DNA from 2 places in the Kineococcus mangrovi genome. Region 2 is predicted to be linked to the other one. Evidence: riboswitches for the same ligand, from Rfam matches in the RefSeq annotation. Region 2 holds a riboswitch; the other holds the start of a gene.
The links. A riboswitch is a leader RNA that binds a small molecule or an ion and turns the genes downstream of it on or off. The one in region 2 is predicted to bind glycine.

Region 1: linked by a shared signal. The riboswitch ahead of gcvP (aminomethyl-transferring glycine dehydrogenase) and the one ahead of gcvT (glycine cleavage system aminomethyltransferase GcvT) in region 2 are both predicted to bind glycine.

What each region holds. Positions count from the first base shown of each region.
Region 1 covers NZ_JBGGTQ010000005.1:52,599-67,668, forward strand. The annotation lists gene hrpA (ATP-dependent RNA helicase HrpA) at 1-4,067, shown strand, start outside; gene clsA (cardiolipin synthase ClsA) at 4,194-4,778, shown strand; gene AB2L28_RS11580 (DUF881 domain-containing protein) at 4,775-5,650, shown strand; gene AB2L28_RS11585 (small basic family protein) at 5,662-5,994, shown strand; gene AB2L28_RS11590 (DUF881 domain-containing protein) at 5,994-6,755, shown strand; gene gcvH (glycine cleavage system protein GcvH) at 6,797-7,180, shown strand; gene AB2L28_RS11600 (FHA domain-containing protein) at 7,348-7,863, shown strand; gene ftsR (transcriptional regulator FtsR) at 7,860-8,588, shown strand; gene AB2L28_RS11610 (bifunctional nuclease family protein) at 8,637-9,116, shown strand; gene AB2L28_RS11615 (MerR family transcriptional regulator) at 9,268-9,882, shown strand; gene AB2L28_RS11620 (SMI1/KNR4 family protein) at 9,962-10,645, opposite strand; gene AB2L28_RS11625 (ParA family protein) at 10,805-11,563, opposite strand; glycine riboswitch at 11,634-11,729, shown strand; gene gcvP (aminomethyl-transferring glycine dehydrogenase) at 11,809-14,694, shown strand; gene AB2L28_RS11635 (NfeD family protein) at 14,710-15,070, shown strand, end outside.
Region 2 covers NZ_JBGGTQ010000002.1:389,084-404,153, forward strand. The annotation lists gene purM (phosphoribosylformylglycinamidine cyclo-ligase) at 1-938, opposite strand, end outside; gene purF (amidophosphoribosyltransferase) at 935-2,485, opposite strand; gene AB2L28_RS04950 (hypothetical protein) at 2,498-2,833, opposite strand; gene AB2L28_RS04955 (sterol carrier family protein) at 2,851-3,237, opposite strand; gene AB2L28_RS04960 (MFS transporter) at 3,242-4,480, opposite strand; gene AB2L28_RS04965 (LysR family transcriptional regulator) at 4,568-5,476, shown strand; gene gcvT (glycine cleavage system aminomethyltransferase GcvT) at 5,493-6,626, opposite strand; glycine riboswitch at 6,669-6,768, opposite strand; glycine riboswitch at 6,770-6,861, opposite strand; gene AB2L28_RS04975 (TIM barrel protein) at 6,925-7,815, opposite strand; gene iolD (3D-(3,5/4)-trihydroxycyclohexane-1,2-dione acylhydrolase (decyclizing)) at 7,859-9,790, opposite strand; gene iolB (5-deoxy-glucuronate isomerase) at 9,828-10,730, opposite strand; gene AB2L28_RS04990 (Cgl0159 family (beta/alpha)8-fold protein) at 10,739-11,626, opposite strand; gene iolC (5-dehydro-2-deoxygluconokinase) at 11,619-12,593, opposite strand; gene AB2L28_RS05000 (GntR family transcriptional regulator) at 12,805-13,542, shown strand; gene AB2L28_RS05005 (hypothetical protein) at 13,575-13,703, shown strand; gene AB2L28_RS05010 (hypothetical protein) at 13,713-14,492, shown strand; gene AB2L28_RS05015 (hypothetical protein) at 14,468-15,061, shown strand.

The DNA.
Region 1 (15,070 bases), on a different contig from region 2:
CGCGGGCGCTGGCCGAACGGCTGGGGGGCGTCTCGCTGCGCGACGAGGACCGGCTGCGGCGCCGGCTCGCGGCGCTGGCCCGTCGTCCCCCCGAGGCGTTCGCCGCCGACCTGGACCAGCTGGAGGCGCTGACCACGGCCGCCGAGGCGCGCACGGCGCGACGGGCGGCGTCCGTGCCGGCGCTGGAGTACCCCGAGCAGCTGCCCGTCAGCCAGGCCAAGGACGACATCGCCCGCGCCCTCGCCGAGCACCAGGTGATCGTGGTGGCGGGGGAGACCGGGTCGGGCAAGACCACCCAGCTCCCGAAGATCGCCCTGGAGGTCGGGCGGGGAGTCCGCGGCCGGATCGGGCACACCCAGCCGCGCCGCATCGCCGCCCGGGCCGTCGCCGAGCGCGTCGCCGAGGAACTGCGCACCGAGCTCGGCGGCACCGTCGGGTACGCCGTGCGGTTCACCGACACGGTCGGCGAGGACAGCCTCGTCAAGGTCATGACGGACGGGATCCTGCTGGCGGAGATCCAGCGCGACCCCGAACTCCTGCAGTACGACACCCTCATCGTCGACGAGGCGCACGAGCGCAGCCTCACCATCGACTTCCTCCTGGGCTACCTGGCCCAGCTCCTGCCGCGCCGCCCCGACCTCAAGCTCGTCATCACCTCGGCGACCATCGACCCGCAGCGGTTCTCCCGGCACTTCGGCGGGGCGCCGGTCCTGGAGGTCTCCGGCCGCACCTACCCGGTGCAGGTCCGCTACCGGCCGCTGCTGGCCGCGGAACTGGCCGAGGAACTCCTCGGGGACCTCGGGAGCGAGGACGAGGGGGACGGCGACTCCCTCGACGACCGGGACGACCTGACCGCCCTCGTCGGCGACGACCGCGACCAGACCGAGGGCATCCTCGACGCCGTCCGGGAACTGGCCGCCGAGGGGCCCGGTGACGTCCTCGTGTTCCTGCCCGGGGAGCGGGAGATCCGGGACACCGCCGACGCCCTCGCCGACCTGGTGAAGACCCGGGAGCTGCGCGGGACGGAGATCCTGCCGCTGTTCGCGCGGTTGTCCGCCGAGGAGCAGCACCGGGTGTTCCGTACGAGCGGGAACCGCCGGATCGTGCTGGCCACCAACGTGGCCGAGACCTCGCTGACGGTGCCCGGGATCCGGTACGTCGTGGACGCCGGGACCGCGCGCATCTCCCGGTACAGCCACCGCACGAAGGTGCAGCGCCTGCCGGTCGAACGCATCTCGCAGGCCTCGGCGAACCAGCGCGCCGGCCGGTGCGGGCGCGTCGCCGACGGCATCTGCATCCGGCTGTACTCCCAGGCCGACTACGAGTCCCGACCGGAGTTCACGGACCCGGAGATCCTGCGCACCAACCTCGCCGCCGTCATCCTGCAGATGACCTCCCTGGGCCTGGGCGACATCGCGCGCTTCCCGTTCGTCGAACCCCCCGAGCCGCGCGCCGTCGCCGACGGCCTCGCGCTGCTGGCCGAACTCGGGGCGCTGGAACCGGCGCGGCCCGCCGACCGCGGGGTGCCCCGGCTGACGCGCACGGGCCGCGACCTCGCCCGGCTGCCGATCGACCCGCGGCTGGGCCGCATGGTGCTGGAGGGGCAGCGCAACGGCTGCCTGCGCGACGTCCTCGTCGTCGTCGCGGCGCTGTCGGTGCAGGACCCGCGCGAACGCCCGCTGGAGCAGCGTGAGCGGGCCGCGCAGCTGCACGCGCGCTTCCGGGACGAGACCTCCGACTTCCTCACCTACCTGAACCTGTGGTCCTACCTGCAGCACCTGCAGCGAGAGCTGTCCAGCTCGGCGTTCCGCCGCCGGGTGAAGGCCGAGCTGCTGCACTTCCTGCGCCTGCGGGAGTGGCAGGACACGTTCTCCCAGCTGCGCCGGGTGGTGCGGGACCTGCAGTTCGAGGTCGAACGGCCCGCACCGGCCGAGCTCGCCGAGGGCGAGGTGTTCCCCGACCCCGGGTACGACGCCGACGCCGTGCACCGCTCGCTGCTGGCGGGGCTGCTCGGCAACGTCGGGCTCAAGGACGTCCGTGAGGACAAGGGCGGGCGCCGCGATCAGCGGCGGACGCAGACGGAGTACTCGGGTGCCCGGGGGGCGAAGTTCGCGCTCTCCCCGGGATCGGCCCTGGGCCGCAAGAACCCCGACTGGGTCGTCGCCGCCGAACTCGTCGAGACGTCGCGGTTGTGGGCGCGCGTCGTGGGGGGCATCGACCCGCGGTGGATCGAACCGCTGGCCGAGCACGTCGTCAAGCGCACGTACTCCGAGCCCCGGTGGTCCCGCAAGCGCGCGGCCGTCGTCGCCACGGAACGCGTGACCCTCTACGGCGTGCCCGTCGTCGCGGGCCGCACCGTCGCCTACGGCGGGATCGACCCGGAACTGTCGCGGGACCTCTTCCTGCGGCACGCCCTCGTCGAGGGGGACTTCGAGACGCGGCACGCCTTCTTCCACCGCAACCGGGAACTCCTCGCCGAGGCCGAGGAGCTGGAGCACCGCGCGCGGCGGCGCGACATCGTCGTCGACGACGAGGTGCTGTTCACGTTCTACGACGCGCGGGTGCCCGCCGACGTCGTCTCCGGCCGCCACTTCGACGCCTGGTGGAAGCAGGCGCGGCGCGAGGACCCCGAGCTGCTGACGTTCGACCCGGCGATGCTCGTCACCGAGGACGACGCGGTGAGCGAGGAGCAGTTCCCGCTGACCTGGCGCCAGGGCGACCTGGACCTGGTGCTGGACTACGTCTTCGACCCCGGCTCGGCGGCCGACGGGCTGACCGTCGAGGTGCCCGTCGAGGTCGTCAACCGCTTCGACGACCGCGACCTGCTGTGGCAGGTGCCGGGGTTCCGGCACGACCTCGTGACGGCGATGATCCGCTCGCTGCCCAAGGAGCTGCGCCGCAACCTCGCCCCGGCGCCGGACAAGGCCACCCGGTTCCTGGAACGGGTCAGCCCGCGGCGGGAGGAGTTCTGGGCGGCCTTCGAGCGGGAACTGCCCGCGCTCGGCGACGGCACGGAGATCTACGAGCAGGACGTGGACTGGACCAGGGTGCCCGCGCACCTGCGGCCCACGTTCCGCGTGCGCGGGGCGGACGGGTCGGTCATCGCGGCCGGTGCGGACTTCCCCCGGCTGCGGGCGCAGCTGGAGGAGACCGTCGCCCAGACGCTGACGGCGGCCGCCGACGACGTGCAGCGCACGGGCGCGACGTCGTGGGACGACCTGCCCGACCCGGTGCCGGCCACGCACACGAGCGTCGTGCGCGGCACCGACGTCACGTCCTTCCCGGCCCTCGTCGACGAGGGGGGGACCGTCGCGCTGCGGACGTTCCCGACGCAGGCCGCTGCGCGGACGGCCCACCGCGACGGGGTCCTGCGGCTGCTGCTGCTAGCCCTGCCCTCGCCCGCGCGCGCCGTGCAGGACGGGCTCGCCAACGACGCCAGGCTGCTGCTGGCCCGTGCCCCGCACGGGGACGCGAACGCCGTCGTGGCCGACGCCGCGCACGCCGCGGCGGCGCAGCTGCTCGAGGAGGCGCACGGGACGGACGTGCGGACGCGGGAGGCGTTCGCGGCGCTCGTCGCGACCGCGCGCCCCCGCTTCACCGGGCTGACCGCCACGACGGTGGACCGGACCCTGCGCGTGCTGCGGACGGCGGCCGCGGTCGAGCGGAACATCTCGCGCACGAGCAGCCTGGCCCTCGTGCCGTCGCTGGCCGACGTCCGCGAGCAGTTCACGGAGCTCGTCCACGCGGGGTTCGTGGCGCAGACGGGCCTGGACCGGCTGCCGGACCTGCTGCGGTACCTGCAGGGCATCGACCGGCGCCTGGCGACCATGCCGGACAACCCCCAGCGCGACCGCGTGCGGATGGCGGAGTTCACCCGCGTGCGCGACCAGTGGCGCGCCGCCGTCCGGCGCAGCGGGGAACGCTCCGGCGGGCAGGTCCCGCCCGAGCTCGCGCGGCTGCGCTGGACCCTGGAGGAACTGCGCCTGCAGAAGTTCGCCCAAGGGGTCCCGACGGCCCACCCGGTGAGCGACGAGCGCGTCCTCAAGGCCCTCGCGGAGTTCGGCTAGGCCCCGCACCGAGCGCGGGCAGCGCTGCAGCACCGCCACCGGGACCGACCCGCCGGCTGGGGGGCCGTAGGCTGCAGGTCCCCGTCGGGGGCAGGGAACAGCGGGTGATCGAGGGGCGGGGTCGGCGTGGCGACGGCGCAGGGTCAGGTCGTCAGCAACCGCGTCCTCACCGTCCCGAACGCGCTGAGCTTCCTGCGGCTCCTCCTGGTCCCGGTCTTCGCGGTGCTCATCGTGCAGCGCCAGGACGGGTGGGCGCTGCTCGTCCTGGCGGTCAGCGGAGCCAGCGACTACCTCGACGGCCACCTGGCCCGGCGCTGGAACCAGGTCACGCGCCTGGGGCAGGTGCTGGACCCCTTCGCCGACCGCCTCTACATCCTCACCACGCTGCTGGGCCTGGCCTACCGCGGGCTCGTCCCCTGGTGGCTCGTCGTCGTCCTCGTCGCCCGCGACCTGACGATGGTCGCGACGCTGCCCGTGCTGGCCCGGCTCGGCCACAGCGCGCTGCCGGTCCACTTCCTCGGCAAGGCCGGCACGTTCTGCCTGCTCTACGCCTTCCCCCTCCTGCTGCTCGAGCAGGTGTCCACCACGCTGTCCCTGCCCGCCGGTGCCCTGGGCTGGGCCTTCGCGCTGTGGGGGACCGGCCTGTACTGGTGGGCGGGCATCCTCTACGTCCAGCAGGTCGTGCAGCTGTGGCGGGCCGAGCACCGGTGACCCCCCTGCGTCCCCTGGTGCGCTCGCTGCTGCGCCCGGCGCCGCGACCGGTCGACCCGCACCGCGACCCCGCGGCCAGCACCCGCCTGCTCACCGAGGTGATGGAGCGCCCGCTCGACCCGGGGTACGCGGCCGCGGCCCGCCGGCGCGCCGGGACCGGCCGTCCCCCGACCCGCGCGACGCGCACCGCCACGGTCCTGGCCCTGCTCGCCGTCGGGGTCCTGCTCGCCGTCGCGGGCTCGCGCGCCGCCGGACCCGCCGCCGACCGCGGCCGCACCCAGCTCGTGGAGCGCATCGAGGACGGCACCGCCCGCGCCGACGACCTCGCCGACCGCGCCGCCGCGCTGCAGGACGGCAACGCCCGGCTCGCCGCCTCCCTCGGCGGTGCGCCGGCCGCCTCCGCCGACGCCGCGGCCTCCGCGCTCGAGGTCGCCGCCGCCGCGACCCCGGTGACCGGTCCCGGGCTGCGCGTCGTCCTCGACGACGCCCCGACCCCCGAGGCCGGCGCGGGCGCGACGTCGGGCCGCGTCGTCGACCGCGACGTCCAGCTCGTCGTCAACGGCCTGTGGGCGGCCGGGGCCGAGGCCGTGGCCGTCAACGGGCAGCGCCTGGGGGCGCTGTCGTCCGTCCGGGCCGCGGGGGAGGCGATCCTCGTCGACTACCGCCCCCTGACCCCGCCGTACACCGTCTCCGCCGTCGGGGACCCGGCCGCGCTGCAGACGGCGTTCGCCGCCTCCGTGGCCGGGCGCTACCTGCAGGTGCTGCGCGACAACTACGGCGTGCGCACCGAGGTCGGCACGGCCGACGCGCTCGAGCTGCCCGCCGCGCGGCTGGACCTGCGCTCCGCCCGGGCCGGCGCGGTGGGCCAGTAGGGTTGCGCCACGTGATCGCAGCGGTCGGACTCGTCGTCGGCGTCGTCCTGGGGGTGCTCCTGCACCCCGAGGTCCCCGTCGCCCTGCAGCCCTACCTGCCGATCGCCGTCGTCGCCGCGCTCGACGCCGTCTTCGGCGGTCTGCGCGCCGTGCTCGACGGCATCTTCGACGACAAGGTCTTCGTCGTGTCCTTCCTGTCCAACGCCGTCGTCGCGGCGCTCGTCGTCTACCTCGGCGACCAGCTCGGCGTCGGGTCCCAGCTGTCCACCGGGGTCGTCGTCGTGCTCGGCGTCCGGATCTTCTCCAACGTCGCCGCCATCCGCCGGCACCTGTTCAACGCCTGATGAGCGAACGCCCGACGAGCGCGACCCCCGTCCCCGGCCCCTGGCGCCGGTTGCGGCGGGCCGCCGCCCCGCGGGCCACCCGCGCTCAGGTGCTGGCCGGGGTGCTCTGCGCCGCCCTGGGCTTCGGGGTCGTGGTGCAGGTCCGCCAGACGGACACCTCGGGCCTGGCGGACCTGCGCGAGAGCGACCTCGTCCGCATCCTCGACGACACGACCGAGCGCGGGGACCGGCTCGCCGCGGAGGTCCAGGAGCTGGAGGCCACCCGGCGGGAGCTGACCGAGGGTTCCGACCGCGCGGCCGCCGCCGAGCAGGCCGCGGCCGCCCGGGCCCGGGAGTACGGCCTGCTCGCCGGCACGCTGCCGGCCCACGGCCCCGGCATCGTCGCGACGATCACCGACCCCGGGTCGGCGCTGCGCTCCACGAACCTCATCCAGCTCGTGCAGGAGCTGCGCGACTCCGGGGCCGAGGGCATCCAGGTCGGGGGAACCCGCGTCGTCGCCCAGACGGCCTTCGCCGACGGCTCCGGGGGCGTCCTCGTCGACGGCCGCCCGGAGCGGTCCCCGTACGTCGTGACGGTCATCGGCGACCCCTCCACGCTCGCCACCGCGCTGGACATCCCCGGCGGGGTGCGCGAGACGCTGCGCTCGGCCGGGGCCGACCTGGACGTGCAGCAGCGGCCGGGGGAGGACGGCGTGTCGCTGACCGCCTTGCACGCCGTCTCGGCGCCTCAGTACGCTCGCCCGGCGTCGCCGCAGCAGTGACCCGCGGACGCACCACCGCCCCGTGAGGAGTCCCGCGACCCATGTCGAACGTCCCCGCCGACCTGCGCTACACCAGCGAGCACGAGTGGGTGCGCGTGGAGGCCGACGGCTCCGTCCGCGTCGGGATCACCGACCACGCCCAGGACCAGCTCGGGGACGTCGTCTACGTCTCCCTGCCCGCCGAGGGCGAGCAGGTGAGCGCCGGTGGCGCGGTCGGCGAGGTGGAGTCGACCAAGAGCGTCAGCGAGATCACCGCACCGGTCTCGGGCACGGTGTCGGGCCACAACCCGGGTCTGGAGACGCGTCCGGACCTCGTCAACACCGACCCCTACGGCGAGGGCTGGATGTTCACCATCACCCCCGCCGACCCGTCGGAGGTCGGCGGGCTGCTCGACGCGGAGGCGTACACCGCCCACGCCGGCTGACCGGCCCCTCCGGCCCCGGGACCACCCCGTCCACCCGGTCGCCGGAACGGGCCGACACGCGGGCTGACCTGCGGGTCGGTCCCGGCTACTGTGGTTCCCGAAGATCCGAGCGTGACCGTCCGCCTGCACCCGGTGGTCACGTGCTCTGCCAGCGAGAGGTGGTGTCGATGTCCGCGCCGGGCTCTGAGCCGACCAACGAGCCGACGGGTTCGGAGGAGGGGGCCCCTCCCGGACGTCCGGGGCAGGAGCGGCCCGTGGACTCCACGATGTCCTTCGCCGGGCTCGCCGTCCCGGAGGTCCACGAGAGCGCCGAGCGCGGGCTCACGGCCGACGACACCGAGGCCATCGACGCCCTCCCCGCCGGCTCGGCGCTCCTCGTCGTGCGCCGGGGCCCGAACGCCGGCTCGCGGTTCTTGCTCGACGCCGAGCGCACCTCCGCCGGCCGGCACCAGACGAGCGACATCTTCCTCGACGACGTCACGGTCTCCCGCCGGCACGCCGAGTTCCTCCGGGCCCCGGACCCGGTGACGGGCCCGGGCTTCCGGGTCCGCGACGTCGGCAGCCTCAACGGCACCTACGTCAACCGGGAGCGGATCGACGACGTGCTGCTCGCCGTCGGCGACGAGGTCCAGATCGGCAAGTACCGCCTCGAGTACCACTCGAGCCCGCAGGTGCGTCCGTGAGCGCTGCGGGAGCGCGGTCGCTCGACCCGAGCCAACCCCGGATGACCATCGGGGAGGTCATGGCGATCCTGTCGCCGGACTTCTCCGACCTGACGATCTCGAAGATCCGCTTCCTCGAGGAGCAGGGCCTCGTCGAACCCGGGCGCACCCCGTCCGGGTACCGGAAGTTCTCCTCCGACGACGTGGACCGGTTGCGGTACGTGCTGTCGGCCCAGCGGGACCACTACCTGCCGCTGAAGGTCATCCGCGAGCACCTCGAGGCCGTGGACCGCGGCCTGGAGCTCCCCGACCCCTCCGACCCCTCCCCGCGGGTCCCGGGCACCGAGCCGCCCGCCACGACGGGGGTCGAGCGCTTCGACGGCCGCGCCGCGGGTCTGCGGCTCACGCGCGGTGAGCTGCTGCGCGAGTCCGGCGTCGAGCCCGAGCTGCTCGACGCGCTGGAGGGGTTCGGGGTCCTGTCCCCGGCCCCGGGTGGTCCCTGGTACGACGGCGAGGCCCTCGAGGTGCTGCGCGCCGCGGCCGCGCTCGCCGCGCACGGCATCGAGGCCCGGCACCTGCGGGTGTTCCGCACCGCGGCCGACCGCGAGGTCGCCCTGGCCGACCAGGTCGCGGCGCCGCGGCAGCGGACCGGCCAGCGCGATCAGGTGGCGCGCGAGGTCGCCGCGGCCTGCCTGCGGCTGCACACGGCCCTCGTCGCGGGTGCCCTCGGGCGCACCGTCCGCTGAGCGCGTTCCGGCGGGGTGCCGGACGCGTGCGGGGGGTACGGTGAAGGGGTGCGAGCGCTCGATGTCGTCGGTGTCAGGGTCGAGATGCCCTCCAACAACCCGATCGTCCTGCTGCGGGAACGCGACGGCGACCGGTACCTGCCGATTTGGATCGGTGCGCCCGAGGCCAGCGCCATCGCCTTCGCCCAGCAGGGCGTCGTCCCGCCCCGGCCGTTGACCCACGACCTGCTCAAGGACGTCATCGAGGCCGTCGGCCGCCGGGTCGAGGAGGTCCGGATCGTCGCGGTCAAGGACAACGTCTACTACGCCGAGCTGGCCTTCGACGGTGGGCTCACGGTCGGTTCGCGGACCTCCGACGCCATCGCGCTGGCGCTGCGCGTGGGGTGCCCGATCGTCGGCGACGACGGCGTGCTGGACTCCGGGGGCGTGCCCGTCCCCGACGAGGACGAGGACGAGGTGGAGAAGTTCCGCGAGTTCCTCGACCACATCACCCCCGAGGACTTCGAGTCCGGCTCGGAGGAGCGCTGACGGGTGCGCGTGGCCTGTCCCGGTCACAGAACGGTCACGGGACACGCCGCGCCGCGCGCCTCGTTGACGCTCCGGGGGTGCTCTTCTACGGTCGGTGTGCAGAACGCTCCCGCACGAATCCTCGTCGGGTGGCGATGACGAGGAGGCTGGCGTGAGCAGTGGCGACGCAGTCGCGGGGTCGTCGCGGAAGGTGTCCCGACCCGTGCGTGCACAAGGTCTCCTCTTCGCCGAGGACCTGCCCGATCTCGACGACGAGGTCGGGTACCGCGGGCAGACGGCCTGCAAGGCCGCCGGCATCACCTACCGCCAGCTCGACTACTGGGCCCGCACCGGGCTCGTCGAACCCAGCGTCCGCGGGGCCTCCGGCTCCGGGTCCCAGCGCCTGTACGGCTTCCGGGACATCCTGGTCCTCAAGGTCGTGAAGCGGCTCCTGGACACCGGCGTCTCGCTGCACCAGATCCGCGTCGCCGTGACCCACCTGCGCGAGCGCGGGGTCGACGACCTCGCGCAGATCACGCTCATGTCCGACGGCGCCAGCGTCTACGAGTGCACCTCGGCGGACGAGGTGATAGATCTCGTCCAGGGCGGGCAGGGTGTCTTCGGCATCGCCGTCGGCCGGGTGTGGCGCGAGGTGGAGGGTGAACTGGCCTCGCTGCCCAGCGAACGCCTCGCCGAGCACGACCAGCCCGGCACCGACGCACCCGACCCGTCCGTGGTCCTGGCCGACGAACTCTCGCGCCGGCGTTCCGCCCGCGAAGCCGGCTGACCCCAGCGCCCGTCACCACCCGCGGGGCGGGTGCGGTGACGGAGGGCGGGGTCCTCGTCCTCCGGTCGGCCCCCGGCCCTCAGTCCAGCAGCTCGGCCCGCGGCAGCGCCTGCAGCGCGAAGGGGTCGGTCACCCAGTCGTGGGCGTCCGGCAACCAGATCACAGCGGCCAGCAGCGATCCCGCCCACGTGCTGAGCAGCTCGTCGAGCCCGACGCGCCAGGAGTGCTGGTAGCTCTCACCGTCCTCGACGAGGACGAGCTGTTCCACGACCGCGCGCCCGGAACCGAGGCGGACGGCGATGCACTCCTCGTCGCGGGCGAACATCGGCAGCAGGGCCGGCGGGGCCGCCAGCCCCGGCCCCTGACCGGTGGCGCGGGCGACGGCGTCCTCCAGGCGCAGCGGCACCCAGCCGCCGGGGCCGACGGTGGGGGAACTGGTCCGGAACGTCGTCCGGACGGGATCGACCCCGTCGACGGCTCGCCACCACGCCCGGGCGGCTCGCGGGACGAGCAGGCCCAGCTGGCGCTCGACCGCGTCGAGCTGGGCGTCGTCGACCCCCGGGCGCAGTCGCGTCGCGATGTCGGCGTCCGACCGGCTCCACCGGGTCCGCAGTTCCCCCACCAGGGCGGTGATGCGCTCCACCTCGGGGTCGGCCGCGACGGTGCGGCGACCGGCCGGGGTCGCGGCGCGGACCGGTCGGACGACGCGCGCGGGAACGTCAGCGCGGGCGGACCCGGTCAGGGGGGTGTTGGACGACGTCACGAGACCTCCTAGGACCCGCGGCGTGCACGGGGAGAGCGGCGGCGGCACCGATCGGGACCATGGTGCGCACGACCTGATCACAGAAGATAGGCCCCGCGCACCCTCCCTGCACCTCGAGACGTCCCCGGGCCGGGTCAGGTTCCCGGGTCAGGTTCCCCCTCAGGGGGTGAGCACCCGGTCGAGCAGGGTCTCGAACTGCGCGGCGAGCGCCTTGGCGGTCCGAGGCTTCAACGTGTGCAGCGCGACCCCCGCGCCCTGGGACTGCGGGACGGACACGCGGTCCGGCAGCGGGTCCAGCACGAGGTCGCCGAACAGCTCCCGCAGTTCCTCCAGGCGGAAGCGCTGCTCCCCCGAGCGCTGGGTGAAGCGGTTGACGACGATGCCGACGACCCGGGGCGCGGAGCGCAGCGACCGCACCTCGCGCAGCGTGCGGTCCACGGCGGCGACCGAGAAGCGGCTGGCGTCGGAGACCACGAGGACGGCGTCCGCGGCGCGCCACGCCGAGCGCGTGAGGCCGTTGAGCGAGGGTGGGGTGTCCAGGATCGCGAGGTCGTGGTCGTCGAGCTTGCGCAGCGCGCGCCGCAGGGCCTTGAGCTCCTCCTCGTCGGCGTCGGGGGTGTCCCGGCGCGCGGAGGAGGCGGACCCGCTGACGACGTCGAGCAGCCCCGGGTGGTCGTCGACCCAGCCGCTGGGTGCGACCGCGTCCTCGGCGACGCGGCGCTTGGGGGACTCCAGGACCGCGGCGAGGTCGTGGTCCCGGTGGGCACTCACGTCCAGGCCCGACGTCGCGTCCGCCTGCGGGTCGAGGTCGACCACGAGGGTGCTGGTCCCGCGGCTGAGGGCGGCCGACGCGAGACCGAGCACGACCGAGGTCTTCCCGACACCGCCCTTGGCACTGCAGACGGCGAGGGTGATCACGGGCACAACCTAGCGCCGAGGCGGCCTCCGCGCCCCGCGTCGAGGACCGCGTAGACTCCCCGTGAGCCGATCACCCCGCGAGGGAGAGACCCCGACCCGTCCGGGCCGGGGCGCCGAAGGGGCAACATCCCCGGAACCTCTCAGGCGGAAGGACTTCGTGGGGCAGGCCGCTCTGGAACGCGCCGTCCGCGGCGGGTGACAGACGGGGAGGTCCGTCCGAGCACCGCCAGACCTCCGGAGCGTCCATGACCTCGCCGTCCCTGCCCGCGTCCACCGAGCTGCCCGAGTTCACCCCCGAACCCGCCGCCCTGCCGTTCAGCGCCCGCCACATCGGGCCCGGTGCGGCGGCCGTGGCCCGCATGCTCGACGTCGTGGGGTTGTCCTCCCTCGACGAGCTCGTCGACCGGGCGGTCCCCGCGGGCATCCGCGACGGCGTCCTCGACCTGCCCGAGGCGCTCGACGAGACGTCGGTGACGGCGGCCCTGCGGGCCCTCGCCGGCCGCAACCGCGTCGTGCCCTCCCTCATCGGGCTCGGCTACCACGGCACCCGCACACCCGCCGTCGTGCGCCGCAACGTCCTGGAGGACCCCGCCTGGTACACGGCGTACACGCCGTACCAGCCCGAGATCTCCCAGGGCCGCCTCGAGGCCCTGCTGAACTTCCAGACCGCGGTCACCGACCTCACCGGCCTGGACATCGCCAACGCCTCCCTGCTCGACGAGGGCACCGCCGCGGCCGAGGCCGTGACGCTGGCCCGGCGCACCTCCAAGGCGCCGGAGGGGGCCGTGTTCGCCGTCGACGCCGACGTCCTGCCGCAGACGCTCGCGGTGCTGCGCACCCGCGCCGTGCCGCTGGGCATCGAGCTGGCGCTCGTCGACCTCGACGCGCCCGACCCGCTCGCCGGGGTCGGTGACGTGTTCGGGCTCCTCGTGCAGTACCCGGGCACCTCGGGCCGGGTCCGCGACCTGGCGGCCGTCGTCGCCGACGCGAAGGCCCGCGGTGCCGTCACCGTCGCCGCGGCCGACCTGCTCGCCCTCACCGTCCTCGTCCCGCCGGCCGAGTTCGGCGTCGACGTGGCCGTCGGGTCCAGCCAGCGCTTCGGCGTCCCCATGGGGGCGGGGGGGCCGCACGCGGCGTACATGGCCGTCCGCAAGGGCCTGGAACGGTCCCTGCCCGGGCGCCTCGTCGGCGTCTCCGTCGACGCCGACGGGAACGCGGCCTACCGCCTGGCGCTGCAGACGCGCGAGCAGCACATCCGCCGCGACAAGGCGACGTCGAACATCTGCACCGCCCAGGTGCTGCTGGCCGTCATGGCCGGGTGCTACGCCGTCTGGCACGGCCCGGACGGCCTGCGCGCCATCGGTCTGCAGGTGGCCCGCCGCGCCGCGGCCCTCGCGCAGCAGCTGCGCGACGGTGGCGTCGAGGTCGTGCACGCGGAGTTCTTCGACACCGTCCTGGCGCGCGTGCCCGGCCGGGCGGACGAGGTGGTCGCCGCCGCCCTGGAGGCGGGCGTGAACCTGCGCCGCGTCGACGCCGACCACGTCGGGATCACCGTCGACGAGACGACCTCGGAGGCGCACGTCGCCGCGGCCCTGCGCGGTTTCGGGCTCGCCGTGGCCGAGGTGGCCGCCGAACCCGCCCTGCCCGCACCCCTGCGCCGCACGTCGGGGTTCCTCACCCACCCGGTGTTCTCCCAGCACCGGTCCGAGACGGCCATGCTGCGCTACCTCAGCCGGCTGTCCGACGCCGACTACGCCCTCGACCGCGGCGCGATCCCGCTGGGCTCGTGCACGATGAAGCTCAACGCGACGACCGAGCTGGAGCCGATCTCCTGGCCCGAGTTCGCCGACCTGCACCCGTACGCGCCCGCCGACCAGCTCGCGGGCACCGCCGAACTCGTCGCCGACCTCGAGCGCTGGCTCGCCGAGGTGACCGGTTACGACGCGGTCTCGCTGCAGCCCAACGCCGGTTCGCAGGGCGAGTTCGCCGGGCTCCTGGCGATCCGCGCCTACCACGTGGCGCAGGGGCGCCGCGAGCGCACGATCTGCCTCATCCCGAGCTCGGCGCACGGCACGAACGCCGCCAGCGCGGTCATGGCCGGGTTGAAGGTCGTCGTCGTGGCGTGCGACGAGGCCGGCGACGTCGACCTCGACGACCTGCGCGCCAAGGTCTCCCAGCACGCCGACGACCTCGCCGCGCTCATGGTCACCTACCCCTCGACCCACGGGGTCTACGAGGAGTCGATCCGCGAGGTCTGCGCCCTCGTCCACGACGCCGGCGGTCAGGTCTACGTCGACGGCGCGAACCTCAACGCCCTCGTCGGCCTGGCCCGTCCCGGGAAGTTCGGCGCCGACGTCTCGCACCTGAACCTGCACAAGACGTTCTGCATCCCCCACGGCGGCGGCGGCCCGGGCGTCGGCCCGGTCGCGGTCCGCTCCCACCTCGCGCCGTTCCTGCCCTCGACCGCCCCGGACGCGGGTGGCGTCGGGATGGTCTCGGCCGCCCCGTTCGGGTCCGCGGGGATCCTGCCGATCCCGTGGGCGTACCTGCGGCTCATGGGCCCGGACGGCCTGCGCGCCGCGACCGTCCAGGCGGTGCTGTCCGCGAACTACGTCGCGACCCGGCTGTCCGGGGCGTTCCCGGTCCTGTACCGGGGCCCGGGCGGGCTCGTCGCCCACGAGTGCATCCTCGACCTGCGCCCCCTGACGAAGGCCACCGGCGTCACGGTCGACGACGTCGCGAAGCGGCTCATCGACCACGGGTTCCACGCCCCGACCATGTCCTTCCCCGTCGCGGGCACGCTCATGGTCGAACCCACCGAGAGCGAGGACCTGGCCGAGCTGGACCGGTTCTGCGACGCGATGCTCGCCATCGCCGCCGAGGTGCAGGACGTCGCCGACGGCCGCTGGGCCGTGGAGGACTCCCCGCTGCGGCACGCCCCGCACACGGCGGCCTCCCTGGTGGGGGAGTGGGACCACCCCTACACGCGGGCCGAGGCCGTCTACCCCGCCGGGATGGACCCGCGCACGAAGTACTGGCCGCCGGTGCGCCGCATCGACGGGGCGGCCGGGGACCGCAACCTCGTGTGCTCCTGCCCGCCGCTGTCGGAGTACGGAGGGGCGCGTGGGTAGGATCACCGCCAGGGGGTGATCACCGTGGAGTTCCTCGACGCCGTGCTCGACCGCAGCTGGTTGCTGTGGATCGCGGCGGCGCTCGTCCTGGGGATCCTCGAGATCACCGCGATCGACCTGGTCTTCGCCATGCTCGCCGGCGGTGCCCTCGCAGGCGCCGCCGCCGACGCGCTCGGCCTGGGTTTCGTCGGGCAGGTGCTCGTGTCGGCCGCCGTCGCCGGGCTGCTCATCGGGACCATCCGGCCCGTCCTGCTGCGCCGGCTGCGGATGCCACCGGTCGGCACGACGAACTCCGCCGCGCTCGTCGGGCGGCCCGCGATCGTCCTCGCCGACGTCACCGTCCGCGGCGGGCAGGTCAAGCTCGCCGGTGAGACGT
Region 2 (15,070 bases):
GCCTGCTCGGCGGACACCACGGCGATCATGCCCACCCCCAGGTTCAGGGTGCGCTCCAGGTCGTCGGTCGGCACCCGCCCGAGGTCGCGGACGACCGAGAACACCGCGCCCGGGGTCCACGTCGAGCGGTCGACCTCGGCGGTCACGTCGGCGGGCAGGCAGCGCGCCAGGTTCGCGGCCAGACCGCCGCCGGTGACGTGGCTCATGGCGTGCACCCCGCCGGTGGCCAGCGTCGCGAGCGCGGGCTGGGCGTAGATGCGGGTCGGGACCAGCAGCTCCTCGCCCAGGGTGCGGCCGAACTCCTCCACGTGCCGGTCGTAGGCCCAGCCGGCGTCGGCGACGACGCGCCGCACGAGGGAGTAGCCGTTGGAGTGCAGCCCGGAGGAGGCCATCGCCACGAGCACGTCCCCGGCGCGGACCTTCTCGGCGCCGAGCAGCTCGTCGGCCTCGACGACCCCCGTGACGGCACCGGCCACGTCGTACTCGTCCGCGCCCAGCAGCCCCGGGTGCTCGGCGGTCTCGCCGCCGACGAGGGCGACCCCGGCCTCCTCGCAGGCGCGCGCGATGCCCGCGACGATCGCGGCCATCCGCTCGGGCACGACGCGGCCGCAGGCGATGTAGTCCGTCATGAACAGCGGCGCCGCGCCGCAGACGACGACGTCGTCGACGACCATCCCGACGAGGTCGGCGCCGATGGTGTCGTGCACGTCGAGCGCCTGGGCGACGGCGACCTTCGTCCCGACGCCGTCGGTGCTCGTCGCGAGCAGCGGCCGGCGGTAGTCCTTCACCGCGGACACGTCGTAGAGCCCGGCGAACCCGCCGAACCCGCCGACGACCTGCGGGCCCTGCGTGCGGGCGACGGACGCCTTCATGAGCTCGACGGCGCGGTCGCCCGCGACGACGTCGACGCCCGCGGAGGCGTAGGTCGTTCCACTCACTGCTGGGCTCCCTCGGGGACGTCGTGCTGGTGCCGGGTGACGGCGGTGATCGGGAGGCGCGGCTTGTCCATCGAGCGCTCACCGAGCCGGTCGAGGTCGTTGAGCGGAACGGGGTACTCCCCCGTGAAGCACGCCGAGCACAACCGGTCGGCGGGCTGCTCGGACGCGGCGATCATGCCCTCGGCCGAGATGTAGCCCAGGGAGTCCGCGCCGATGCTCTGGGCGATGTCCTCGACGCTCAGGCCGTTGGCGATGAGCTCGGCGCGGGTGGCGAAGTCGATGCCGTAGAAGCACGGCCACTTCACGGGCGGGGAGGAGATCCGGACGTGGATCTCGGCGGCACCGGCCTCGCGCAGCATCCGGATGAGGGCGCGCTGGGTGTTGCCGCGCACGATCGAGTCGTCGACGACGACGAGCCGCTTGCCCGCGACGACGTGCTTGAGCGGGTTGAGCTTGAGCCGGATGCCGAGCTGGCGGATCGTCTGGCTGGGCTGGATGAACGTCCGGCCCACGTAGGAGTTCTTCACCATCCCCTGGCCGTAGGGGATGCCGGACTCCTCGGCGTAGCCGATGGCCGCGGGCGTGCCGGACTCCGGGGTGGGGATGACCAGGTCGGCCTCGACGGGGTGCTCGCGGGCCAGGACCCTGCCCATCTCCACGCGCGACTCCTGGACGACCTTGCCGTTGATGGAGGTGTCCGGGCGGGCCAGGTAGACGTACTCGAAGACGCAGCCCTTGGGCGCGGCCTCCGCGAAGCGGGTGCTGCGCAGACCGTCCGCGTCGATCGCGATGAGTTCGCCGGGCTCGATCTCGCGGACGAAGCTCGCCCCGCAGATGTCGAGCGCGGGCGTCTCGGAGGCGACGACCCAGCCGCGGTCCAGCCGGCCCAGGACGAGCGGGCGGATGCCCTGCGGGTCGCGGGCGGCGTAGAGGGTGTGCTCGTCCATGAAGACGAGGGAGAACGCGCCCTGCACGTGCGGCAGGACCTCGGCGGCCGTCGCCTCGAGGGTGTGGTCGGGGTCGCCGGCGAAGAGGGCCGTGAGGATCGCGGTGTCCGTGGTGTTCCCGCGGGCGATCTCGCTGGGCGAGGGGCGACCGCGCAGCGGCGGCTGCGGGGCGCTGGGGTAGCGCTCGGCGAGCATGTCCCGCAGCGCGAACTGGTTCGTCAGGTTGCCGTTGTGGGCGAGCGCGACCGTGCCGCCGGCGGTGTCGCCGAGCGTGGGCTGCGCGTTCTGCCAGCCGCCGCCACCGGTCGTGGAGTAGCGGGCGTGCCCGACGGCGATGTGCCCCTGCAGGGACTCCAGCGCCGACTCGTCGAAGACCTGGGACACCAGCCCGGTGTCCTTGAAGACGAGGATCTGCTCGCCGTTGCTCACGGCGATGCCGGCCGCCTCCTGGCCCCGGTGCTGCAGGGCGTAGAGGCCGTAGAAGGTGAGCTTGGAGACTTCCTCGCCCGGCGCCCAGACCCCGAAGACGCCGCACGCGTCCTGGGGTCCCTTCTCGCCGGGGAGCAGGTCGTGGTTCAGACGTCCGTCACCGCGGGCCACGACCCGAGTGTGTCACACCCCCGAGCGCTTGCCGCTCCGCCGACGGGGTTCGGCCCGGGTCCCGGTGCGCCGGTCGACGAGGACCGCGACGAGCGCACCGAGCAGGACGAGGACCAGCCCGAGGGAGCAGAACAGGTAGCCGAAGAGGGCCTGCTGGGAGTACCCGTCCGAGGGCGGCGTGGTGATCGCGATGGCGCCGGAGACGACGAACGCGACCACCAGGCCCGTCAGCCCGAAGGACCGGAACCGGGGCGCCCGACGGCGCGTGACCTGCACGAACGCCGTCCCCTCGCGCTCGACCTCCCCCTGGGGGGCGTCGGGGGTCGGGTCCTGCGTCGGCTCGCTCACGGGAGAACGCTACGGGCTCAGGCGGGCTCCGGCGGCACGAGGGGCAGCAGCTCACCCAGGTCGGTCCGCTGGCCGCTGGCCTGGACCCGTCCGCCGGCGCGGGCCTCGGCGAAGCTCAGCCGCCCGGTGGCCAGCGCGATCCAGGTGGGCCCGTCCATCTCGACGACCGCCGGCGGGGTGCCGCGGGTGTGCCGGGGGCCCGCGACGACCTGGACGGCCGCGAACGGGGGCACCCGCACCTCGACGCTGCCGCCCGGGTAGCGGGCCGCCAGTTCCTCCAGCCCGTACCGGACGGCGGTCGCGAGGAGGGGACGCGGCGGCTTCCCGCCCCCGTCGAGGACCCGGGTCACCTCCCGGACGGCGGCCAGGCCCTCGGCGGGATCGGTGCGTCGACGCGGGGGCACGGGCTCATGCTCGCACCCGTCCGGTGGCGCGCAGCGCGAGCGCCACCGCACCGAGGAGGGCGAGCACGACCCCGGCCAGGACGGGCACCGAGACGGCGAACGCGACCCCGGCGCTCGAGCTGACCCCGACCGCGAGCGCCGGGACGGCCATCCCGAGGTAGCCGGCCAGGAACACCCCGGCCGTGGCCTCCCCGCGCGCTCCGGCCGGGGCCAGGGCGACGGCCGTCGCGAGGGCCCCCTTGAGCAGGGCCCCCACCCCGGCGCCGGCGACGACACCGCCGCCGACGAACAGCGCGACGGAGCCGGCGAGGACCCCCGCGCCCAGGACGACGACCCCCGTCGCGGTGAGGACGAGGCCGAGCCGGAGCTGGTGGTCGGGGTGCAGGTGGGTCAGGAGGACCTGGCTGACCGCGGCGGCCGCGAAGACGGCGGAGGCCGTCGCCCCGCCGGGGACGGGACCGGCGTGCCCGAGGGTGGACAGGACCGACGGCGCCAGCGCGCTGAACAGGCCCAGGACGGCGAACAGCCCGAAGGCGGCGAGGGCGGCGGCGAGGTAGCGACCGCGGGCCTGCGGCGGGACGGCGACGCGCTGGGCGCGGTAGGGCCGGTGCTCGGCGCGGACGTCGGCGGGCACGGTCTCCGGAACGGTCCGCACGGCGACGGTCAGGACGACGAGCAGACCGAGGAAGAGCAGGTGCGGGACGCGCAGCGGGTCGCCGAGGTGCCCGACGAGGAACCCCGCGAGCAGGGAGCCGAGCCCGAGGCCGCCGAGGTTGGCGGCCGTGGCGACGACCGCGGCCGTCCCCGGACGCGTCGAGGCGCTCCGGCCGTGCAGCTCGGCGAGCCAGGCCGTCGCGGTCGGGGTGAGCGCGCCGACCGCGAGACCAGTCAGGACGCGGGCCACGACGAGCACGACGACGTCCGGGGTCAGGGCCAGGAGCAGGGCCGCGACCGCTTCGAGCGCGAGCGCCGGCACGAGGACGCGGCGCCGGCCGAGGTGGTCGGACAGGTGCCCGACGGCGAACAGGCTGACCGCGACACCGGCCGCGTAGACGGCGAAGGCGACGGTGACCACGACGGTCGGCAGCCCGTCGCGCTCGCGGTACAGCGCCCACAGCGGGGTGGGGACGGTGGCGAAGGCCATGGCCGTCGTGAAGGCGGCGGCGACGAGGAGGAAGCCCGCGCCGTGCCGGCGCGGGGACGGGACGTGCCGGGGTGCGGTCGTGCTCGCGGTGGTGGTCACGGGAGCTGCAACCCCGGGGGGAGGTGGTCCTTCCGTCCCATCGGTGGCCGGTGGGACCATCCATCGGGAAGACCGGTGGGAGGGGTCGTGGACCTGACGCAGCTGGAGACGTTCCTCGCCGTCGCCGAGGCGGGGACCATCAGCGCGGCGGGGCGGCGGTCGGGGTCGGCGCAGTCGACCGTCAGCACCGTCCTGCGCGCGCTGGAGGACGACCTCGGGGTCACCCTGTTCACCCGCACGTCGCGGCGGGCCGTGCTGACCGACGCCGGGCGGGCGCTGCTGCCGGAGGCGCGTCGGCTGCTGGCGGGGGCGGCGGAGGCGCGGACGGTGGTCCGGGAGGCCGAGGCGGGACCCGCCGGCCCGCTGACGGTCGGCGTCGTCACGACGATGCACCCCGTCGACCTGCCCTCGCTGCTGAGCACGTTCACCACGGCCCACCCGCGGGTGTCGGTGTCGATGCGCGTGGTGGCGGACGGGTCGCGGGGGTTGCTGCGCGGGCTCGTCGACGGCGAGCTGGACGTCGCGTTCCTGTCCTGGCCGTTCCGGCCACCGGCCAGCGTCGAGCTGCGACCCCTCGTGCGGGCCCCGTTCCGGCTGCTCGTGCCGCCCGCCCACCCGGCGCCGGCGGACCGGCCGGTGGCGCTCGCGGACCTGGCCGGGGAGCGCTGGGTGGACGGCCCGCCGGGGTTCGGCAACCGGCTGCTCGTCGACGCGGCCTTCGACCGCGTCGGGGCACGGCGGACGGTCGCGGTGGAGGTGCCGGACGTCTCGACGTTCGGCAGCTACGTGGCGGCGGGGCTGGGGATCGCGTTCGTCCCCGGGACGGTGCCCGTGCCGCCGGGGGTGCGGGAGCTGGTGCTGACCGAACCACCCCCGCAGTGGTCGCTCGCGCTCGCGACGCGGCGCGCCACCCCGGAGCGGCCGGTGCGCCGCGCCGTCGACGCGTTCGTGGCGCAGGTGCGGCTCAGCGCCCGGGGGCGCCGGCCCCCGCCGTGACGCGGGCGCTCGCGGCTCACCGCTCCCGGCGGTAGAACGGCAGGGCGACCACCTCGACCGGCAGCTCGGTCCCCCGCACGTCCACACCCAGGCGCGTGCCGGGCTCGGCCAGCTCGGCGTCGACGTACGCCATGGCGACGGGGTGCCCGAGGGTGGGCGAGAGGGCGCCGCTGGTCACCTCCCCGACCCCCCGGCCGGCCGCGACGACGGCGTACCCCGCCCGGGGCGCCCGGCGGCCCTCGCCGCGCAGCCCCACCAGGACCCGCGCGAGCGGCTCCTGCGCCGACCGCTGCAACGCCGCCAGGCCCACCGCGCCGGGCTCCTTGTCGAGGACGACGACGCGACCCAGCCCGGCCGCGAAGGGGGTGACGTCCCGGCTGAGCTCGTGCCCGTAGAGGGGCATCCCGGCCTCCAGGCGCAGGGTGTCGCGGCAGGCCAGCCCGGCCGGGACCCCCCCGTGCTCACGGGTCGCGGCGAGCAGGGCGTCCCACACCCGGCGGGTGCGCTCGACGGGGACGAACACCTCGAAGCCGTCCTCCCCGGTGTAGCCGGTGCGCGCCAGCAGGACCTCGACGCCGGCCAGCACGGCGCCGACCGAGCGGTAGTAGCGCAGCGTCGCCAGGTCGACGCCCGCCGAGGGGTCCAGGAGCGGGGCGACGATCGCCACCGACGCCGGTCCCTGCACCGCGACCAGGCCCCAGCGGGCCGTCTCGTCCGCGACGTGGGCCTCGAAGGGGCGGACCCGGTCGGCCAGGGCGACGACGACGGGCTCGACGTTGGCGGCGTTGGCCACGACGAGGAACTCCTCCTCGCCGAGGCGGTACGTCACGAGGTCGTCGACGATGCCGCCGTCGTGGTCGACGACCATCCCGTAGGCGGCCCGGCCGACCGCCATCGTCGAGGGGCGGCCCACGAGGGCGGCGTCCAGCGCGCGGGCGGCCTCGGGGCCGGTGACGCGGATCTCGCCCATGTGCGAGAGGTCGAAGAGCCCGGCGCTGGAGCGCACGGCCTTGTGCTCGGCGAGGTCGGAGGCGTAGCGCAGCGGCATCGACCAGCCGGCGAAGTCGGTGAAGGACGCGCCCAGCTCGGCGTGCGCGGCCGCCAGCGGGCTCGCGGCGGGCGTGGTCTCGGAGGTGGTGCTCGTGCTCACGGGGTTCCTCTCGTCACGGCCGCGCGTCGCGACCGGGCTGGACCCCCTCTGTCGCGGAACCTGAGAGCTTCACCGTCACCCGCTGCGTGGTGACGGTTTTCCCCGTGGGTGAGGACCTGCGCGGTCCTGCTTTCCAGAGCGGCCTGCCCGTGGCGGTACGTGGACCTGAGAGGTTCCGGGGTGGTTGCTCCTTCGGTGCCCACCGCGGACGGCGGGGCTCTCCCGCCGGGGCGGAGCGGCCGAGTGTTCAGTTGTCCCGCACAGCGTGGCACACCCCGGGACCCGGTGCCCCGGGTGTTCACCGGCAGGAGTTCAGGTAGGTCAGGGTGCGGGTCGCGACGGGCAGGGGCGTGTCGAACGAGGCCAGCGGGTACATGTCCTGCTCGACGATCGCGAACAGGTCGCGCCCCAGACCCTCCAGCGCGGTGAGGACGGGGGGCATGGCGGGCACGCCCCGCGGCGGTTCCACCATGACGCCGAGGGCGACGGCCTCGCCGAAGGGCAGGTCCTGCGCCTTCACCCTCGCGACGACCGCCGGGTCGACCTGCTTGAGGTGGACGTAGGCGATGCGGTCCGGGTGGTCGGCGATGATCTTGAGGCTGTCCCCGCCGGAGTAGGCGACGTGGCCGGTGTCGAGGCACAGCTTGACGACGTCGGGGTCGGTGATCTGCAGGAACCGGTCGACCTCGGCGTGGGTGTCGATGTGGGTGTCGGCGTGGGAGTGGACCGCGACCTGCAGCCCGTACCCGTCGCGGACGTCCCGGCCGAGGCGGTCCATCCCGGCGGCCAGCCGCGCCCACCCCTGCGCGTCGAGCTCGCGGGGTTCGATCTGCTCGCCGGTGGTGTCGCTGCGCCACTGGCCGGGGATGACGACGAGGTGCGTGCCGCCGAGGGCCTGCGTGAGCTTCGCGACCTGCTCGACCTGGGCCCACGCCTCGTCGTAGTGGTCGGGGCGGTGCAGCGCGGCGAAGATCGTGCCGGCGGAGACCTTCAGGCGCCGCTCCTCGAGCTCGTCGGACAGTTCCGCCGGGTCGGTCGGCAGGTACCCGTACGGGCCGAGCTCGATCCACTCGTACCCGGCCTCGACGACCTCGTCGAGGAACCGGGACGCGGGGGTCTGCCGTTCGTCGTCTGCGAACCAGACGCCCCAGGAGTCGGGGGCGGTGCCGATGGTGATGGGTCGGGCCATGGGGGACCTCACGTCCTCGTGCGGGTGCGGTGGGGTGGTCGGGTCAGACGAGGGGGCGCTGGCGCGCCTTGTGCCCCTCGTACCAGGTGCGGGCCGTGCGGGTGGAGTCCAGGTGCGAGACCTCCGAGACCGGGACGTCCCACCAGCCGCCGCCGTCGGGCGCCTCGGAGTACAGGTCGGTCTCGACGTGCACGACGGTCGACTCGCTCGACGCCTTGGCCTCCCGCAGCGCTTCGACGAGTTCCTCGCGCGTGCCCGCGCGTACCGCGCGCACCCCCAGGCTCGCGGCGTTCGCGGCGAGGTCGACGGGCAGCTCGTCGCCCTCCAGCCGACCCTCGGGGGTCCGCCGCCGGTACTTCGTGCCGTACCGCTGGGACCCGTGCTGCTCCGACAGGGCGCCGATCGAGGCGAACCCGTGGTTCTGCAGGATGACGACGATGAGCTTGACGCCCTCCTGCACCGCGGTGACGAGTTCGGTCGGCATCATGAGGTACGACCCGTCCCCGACGGTGACGAACACGTCCCGGTCGGGGGCCGCGAGCTTCACCCCGATCGCCCCCGGGATCTCGTAGCCCATGCAGGAGTAGCCGTACTCCACGTGGTACTGCTTCGGGTCGCGGCTGCGCCACATGCAGTGCAGGTCCCCGGGCAGCGAACCCGCGGCGCACACCACGACGTCGCGGTCCTCGGCCACCTCGTCGACCGCGCCGACGACCTCGGCCTGCGCCAGCAGACCCGTGCGCTCGCCGATCCCGGAACGGAAGAAGGAGTCGACGACCCCGTCCCACTCGCGGTTCAGGCGTGCCGCCCGCTCGCGGTAGGCGTCCGGCGTGGAGAAGTCCGCGAGGGCGGCGGTGAACGCCTCCAGCGCGACCTTCGCGTCGGCCTGCACCGGGACACCGGCGTGCTTGACGGCGTCCAGGGCCGCGACGTTGACGTTGACGAACCTCACGTCGGGGTTCTGGAACGCCGTGCGCGAGGCCGTCGTGAAGTCGGAGTACCGCGTCCCGACACCGATGACGACGTCGGCCTCGGCGGCGATCTCGTTGGCCCCCGTCGTGCCGGTGGAACCGATCGCGCCGAGGCAGAGCGGGTGGTCGTAGCGGATCGCGCCCTTGCCGGCCTGGGACACCCCGACGGGGATGCCGGTCGTCTCCACGAACTCCTTCAGCGCCTCGGTGGCCCGGGAGTACACGACCCCGCCGCCGGCGACGAGCAGCGGCGCCTTCGCCGAGCGGACGAGGGCGACGGCCTCGTCGATCGCCACCTGCTCGGGCACGGGCCGGGCGATGCGCCAGGTCCGCTCGCGGAACAGCTCGACGGGGAACTCCCACGCCTCGGCCTGCAGGTCCTCCGGCAGGCAGATCGTCGCCGCGCCCGTCTCGGCGGGGTCGGTCAGCACGCGCATCGCGCCCAGCAGCGCCGACGCCAGCTGCTCGGGCCGCCAGACGCGGTCGAAGAACTTCGACAACGGGCGGAACGCGTCGTTGACCGACACGTCGTAGCCGTGGGGCTGCTCCAGCTCCTGCAGCACCGGGGAGGCGACGCGCGTGGCGAACACGTCGCTGGGCAGCAGCAGCACCGGGATGCGGTTGACCGTCGCCAGCGCGGCGCCCGTCAGCATGTTCGTCGACCCCGGGCCGACCGACGCCGTCACGGCGAGCGTCTGCAACCGGTCCTGCTGACGGGCGTACCCGACGGCCGCGTGGACCATCGCCTGCTCGTTGCGGCCGGTCATGTAGGGGACCTGGGACGGCGCCGTCCAGTCGTCGCCGAGGGCGCCCTCCTGCGCTTCCAGCAGGGCCTGCCCGACCCCGGCCACGTTGCCGTGCCCGAAGATGCCGAACACCCCGCCGAAGAACGGCCGGCGCTCGCCGTCGCGCTCGGAGAACTGGGCCTGGAGGAAGCGGACGACGGCCTGGGAGACCGTCAACCGGACCGTCGGCACGGCGGGGTTCGCAGGGACTGCGCTCATCGGGTTTCTCCCAGTTCTCGGGCGGTGCCCGGTGCGGTCACTTCGGGGCGGAGTAGAACGGTAGCCGCGGGTCGACGCGCTGCCCGTCCCAGGTCGAGCGCACCCAGCCGTGGGCGGGGTCGTCGCAGATCTTCCAGGCCCGCTCGTCCTCGGGGCCGGCCATGACGTTGAGGTAGTACATGTCGTAGGCGGGCGAGGCGATCGACGGACCGTGCCAGCCGTGCGGGATGAGCACCACGTCGCCGGAGCGCACCTCCTCCAGCACGTCGATCGGCCGGTCCGGGTCCTGCTCGTCGCCGTAGACCTGCTGGATCCCCACCCCGCCGGGCACGGTGGGGACACCGTCCGGGGCCAGGGCGCGGAACCGGTAGTAGTAGATCTCCTCCAGCTCGCTCTCGACCTCGCTGCTGCGGTCGTGCCGGTGCGGCGGGTAGGAGGACCAGTTCCCGCCCGGGGTCAGGACCTCGCAGGCGATGAGCTTGTCGGTCTCGAACGCCGCGGGGGTCGCGAAGTTGTTGACCTGCCGGCTGGCCTGCCCGGCGCCGCGCAGTTCCACGGGGACACCGGCCGCCGGGCCGTACCGGGCGGGCAGGCGGCGACGCGCCCGGGCCCCCGGGAACGAGAACACGCCGCCGGCGGCGCTGTGGATCGTCAGCTCGCTGTCGCGGCCGACGTAGGCGAAGTCCGTCACACCGTCGAAGACGCTCCCGCGCCCCGCGAGCTGGAACTCCTGCCCCTCGGCGCGCACGGTGCAGGCGCCCGACAGCGGCAGGACGAGCAGCTCGTCCTCCCCCGTCGCGACGGTGCGCGAGGCGCCGGGCGCCAGGGTCAGGACGCGCAGGCCGGAGTACCCCCAGCCCGCGGACTCGGGGGTGACGACGAGGTCGAAACCGTCGCCCGTCGACGACCCCGCGGGGAGGTGGAGGTTCTGGTCGCTCACGTGACTCCTCACCGCACCAGGGAGACGGCGGTCTTCACGGCCGACTCCACGTCGCCGTCGGGCGGGTACAGCAGCGTCCGCCCGACGGTGAGCCCACGCACCGACGGCAGCGCCAGCGCCTTGCGCCACGTCGCGAACGTCTCCTCCGGGGACGTCGTCGGGTCCCCGCCGAGCAGCAGCGTCGGGAACGTCGTGGACTCCATGACGCGTTCCATGTCGTCGACGACCGGGATCTTCAGCCACGTGTACGCCGTCGTGCGACCCAGCGCCTGCGCGACGTTCACGGACTTCACGACGCCCTCGGCCGACAGGTCGTGCACGACCTTGCCGCCCTCGCGGCGGGACCAGAACGGCTCGATCATCGCCACGAGCCCGCGGGCGGCGAGCTCGCTGATCGCGTCGGCCGAGGCCGTCAGCGTCGGCAGCGTGCCGGGGTCGTCGAGGGCGATGCGGGTGAGGAACTTCCCGCCGTCGAGGTTCATGTCCGCGATCGCGGCCGCATCGTACCCCGTGAACCGGTCGTCGAGCTCGAAGCTGGCGCCCTGCAGCCCGCCGCGGTTCATGGAGCCGAAGACGACCTTGCCCTCCAGGGCCCCCAGGAGGGTGAGGTCCTCGATGACGTCGGCGGACCCGAGCAACCCGTCGACACCGGGGACGGCGAGCGCCACCCGCAGGCGTTCGAGCAGTTCGGTGCGGTCGGCCATCGCCATCGGGTTCGACCCCACGGCGTTGGCGCCGCGGGCGGGGTGGTCGGCGGCGATGACCATGAGCCGGCCGTCGGAGCCGAGCAGCGGGCGGCGGCGGCGGGCGCGGGACAGTTCCCGGACGCGACCGGGGTTCCGGGCGCGGATCTCGGCGACCTCGGCGAGGTCGCGGGCGAACCGCTGGTCAGGCACGGGACGCGACCTCCTCCAGCAGGGCCTCCACCTCGGCGGTCGTCGGCATGGCGGTGGAGCACTCGCGGCGGGTGGCCACGATGGCACCGGCGGCGTTGGCGAACCGCAGGACCCGTTCGAGTTCCCAGCCCGACAGCAGCCCGTGCACGAGGGCACCCCCGAAACCGTCGCCGGCGCCGAGGCCGTTGACGACCGCCACCGGCGTCGGCGGGACCTCGACGACCTCCAGGCCGCCCGCGCCGCGGGTCATGCCGAGGACGCCCCGGGGTCCCTGCTTGACGATCGCGACCTCCACACCGGCCTCGAGCAGCGCCTCGGCGGCGCGGCGCGGTTCGCTCTCGCCGACGGCGACCTCGCACTCCTCGCGGTTGCCGACGGCGACCGTGACGTGCTGCAGGGCCTGGCGGACCTGTTCGGCGGCGGCCGCCGGGGACTCCCAGAACATGGGCCGGTAGTCGAGGTCCAGGACGGTGAACCGTCGGCGCCGCCGCGCCCGCCAGGCCGCGAAGTGGGCGCCGCGGCTGGGTTCTTCCGACAGGCCGGTGACCGTCGCCCAGAACACCCCGGCGGAGCCGATGGCGTCCAGGTCGAGCTCCTCGGCGCGGATCTGCAGGTCCGGCGCCGTCGGCTGGCGGTAGAACAGCAGCGGGAAGTGGTCCGGCGGGTACATCTCGCAGAAGGCCAGCGGGGTGTTCAGGCCCTCGACCCCGGAGACGAACCGGTCCGAGACCCCGAACGCCGTCAGCGCCCGGTGGACGAACGTGCCGAAGGCGTCGTGGCCGGTGCGGGTGACGACGGCGGCGGACCGGCCGTGCCGGGCGGCGGCCACGGCGACGTTCGTCGCGCTGCCGCCCAGGTACTTGCCGAAGGTCTCGACGTCCTCCAGACCCACCCCGTCCTGCAGCGGGTACAGGTCGACCCCGACCCTGCCCATGGTCACCACGTCCAGCGCGGCCGTGCTGCTCACGCGAGGTCCTCCCCCAGTCCGGTGGTCTGCTGCGCCGACCCGGGCCGCGGCGGCGCGGTGGCTGGTCGCAGCCTGCTCCGCCGAGCGTCACCCTGTCAAGATTTGTCAGGACAAACGTACCTCCTGACGTGCAGACCTCCACCCGGCTACGATGCCGGTGCGGCGGTGCGTCGACGTGGTCGGCACGCCCCATCGACCCCAGGAGCGCGATGTGAACGACCTGTTCGTCGACCTCGACCGGTCGAGCCCCGTCCCGCTGTACTTCCAGGTGGCGCGGCAGATCGAGCAGGCCATCGAGCACGGCAAGCTGCCGCCGGGGTCCCGGCTCGAGAACGAGATCCACCTCGCCGACCAGCTGGGGTTGTCCCGCCCGACCATGCGCCGCGCGATCCAGCAGCTCGTCGACAAGGGCCTGCTCGTGCGCAAGCGCGGTGTCGGGACGCAGGTCGTGCACGGCCAGGTGACGCGGCCGGTCGAGCTGACGAGCCTGCACGACGACCTCGCGCGCTCGGGGCAGTCGCCCTCGACGCAGGTCCTGCTGCACGAGATCTGCGGCGCCCCCGACGAGGTGGCCGCCGCGCTGGCCACCGGCCCGGGCACCCCGGTCCTGCACCTGCGCCGGCTGCGGCTGTCCGGCGGCGAACCGCTGGCCCTGCTGGAGAACTGGCTGCCGGCCCCCTACACGGACCTGTCCGGTGAGGCCCTGGGCGAACGCGGCATGTACCAGCTGCTGCGCAGCCGCGGGGTGGGGATGCGGGTGGCGCGCCAGCGCATCGGGGCCCGCCGCGGCAGCGGTGAGGAGTGCACGCTGCTCGACGAACCCCGCGGCGCCCCCCTGCTGACGATGCAGCGGACCACGCACGACGACTCCGGTCGCGTCGTGGAGCACGGCCGGCACGTCTACCGCGCCAGCCGGTACGCGTTCGAGGTCACGCTCGTCGACCGCTGAGGTCCACCGCCCCCCTCCGGCAGGACGGTCGCGTGGGCGACGACGCCCTGCCCGTCGGGGTCGTCGGGGTCGTCGGGTCGGTCGCGGTCTCCGGCCCGCCGCGGGCCGAGGACCACGCGCTCGTCGTGGAAGTGCTCACGCCGTTCCGCACCACCCCCTAGGTTCGGGTCGTGGCGGTGGGAGCGGGGGACGTGCGGGAACCGGTCGAGGAGGTGGGCCCCGACCACGGCGGGCGGGTCCCGCTGCGGTTGCGGGTGGCGTCCCGGGTCCTGGCCGTCGCCGCGCTCGCCCTCCCCCTGCTGGGCGTCGCCGTGGCCGTGCACGTCCTCACCGGCGGCGTCGACGCGCAGTACTTCACCGGCTACGAGTACGACGGCGACGGCAACGAGGTCTCGGCCACGACGAGCGCCACCCTGGCGCAGCGCTGGCAGGCCCTCGACTACCTCGTCCCCCCGGACCACGTGCTCCTGGGCCCGGCGGCCGTGGTGCTGCTGCTGGCCGGACTGCACCTGAGCGGCCGGGGGCGTCCCGCGCTGTCCCCGGGCACCCGCCTCCTCGCCGCGGCGGCCGCGACCTCGTCGGCCCTGTACGCGGTCGGGGGCGGGGTCGTCCCGCTCGTCCTGCGCCAGGGCACCACCGCGGACGAGCAGGGGTTCGGCGGGCCACCCCCCTTCGTGCTGCTGGTGGGGCCTGCCGGCGTGGTCGTCTTCCTGGCCGCCGCCTGCGTGGTGGCCGGGGTGCTCCTGCTCCTCCCGAGGACCCCGCAGGAGGAGCAGGAACCGTGGTCGCCACCGCCCGCCGCGCAGGAGCCCCCCGTCGCGCCGCCACCCGACCCCGCGCCGGAGCCGGTCTCGGACCCGCCCCCCGTCCCGCAGGACGCGCCGCCACCCCCGGCGGTCCCGCGGCTGCGGGAGGAGGACCGCGCGTGGTACCGGCGGCCGGCGCCGTGACGGGCCCCCCGTCCCCGTGGTGGTTCCGCGTCGTCGCGGTGGCGGCGGCCGCGCCGCTGCTGGTCGCCGCGACCGTCACCGCGGTCGTGTTCCAGGACGACGAGGGGGTCTACAGCACGACGGGGGTCCCGGCCACGACGGTCCTGCGGTGGCAGGACCGGTGGCAGGCGGTGCAGAGCTTCGACCACTGGCAGGCGGTGCCGGCCTCCGGGTGGCCGGTCGTGCTGACCGCGGTGGCGTTCCTGGCCCTGGCGCTCGCGGCCGTCCGCGGCCGGCCGGCCCGGCTGGCTCCGCCCGAGAGCCGCGCCGTCGTGACGTGGTTCGCCCTCGGGTGCGGCGCCTGGGCCCTCGGGACGGCCGTGCTGACCACGTGCGCGCAGGTCGCGGGCCCGCCGGGACCGGACGCCGACCCCGGTGGGGGCACCCTCCTGCTGCTGCAGGGGGTCGTCGACGGCGGGCTGGCCCTGTTCGCGGCGGCGGTGGCGGCCGCGACCGTCCTGTGGTGCGGCCGCCGGGACCCCGACGAGCGGGCCGTGGAGGTCCTGGACGAGGACGCGCGCCCCGCGTGAGGACGTGCC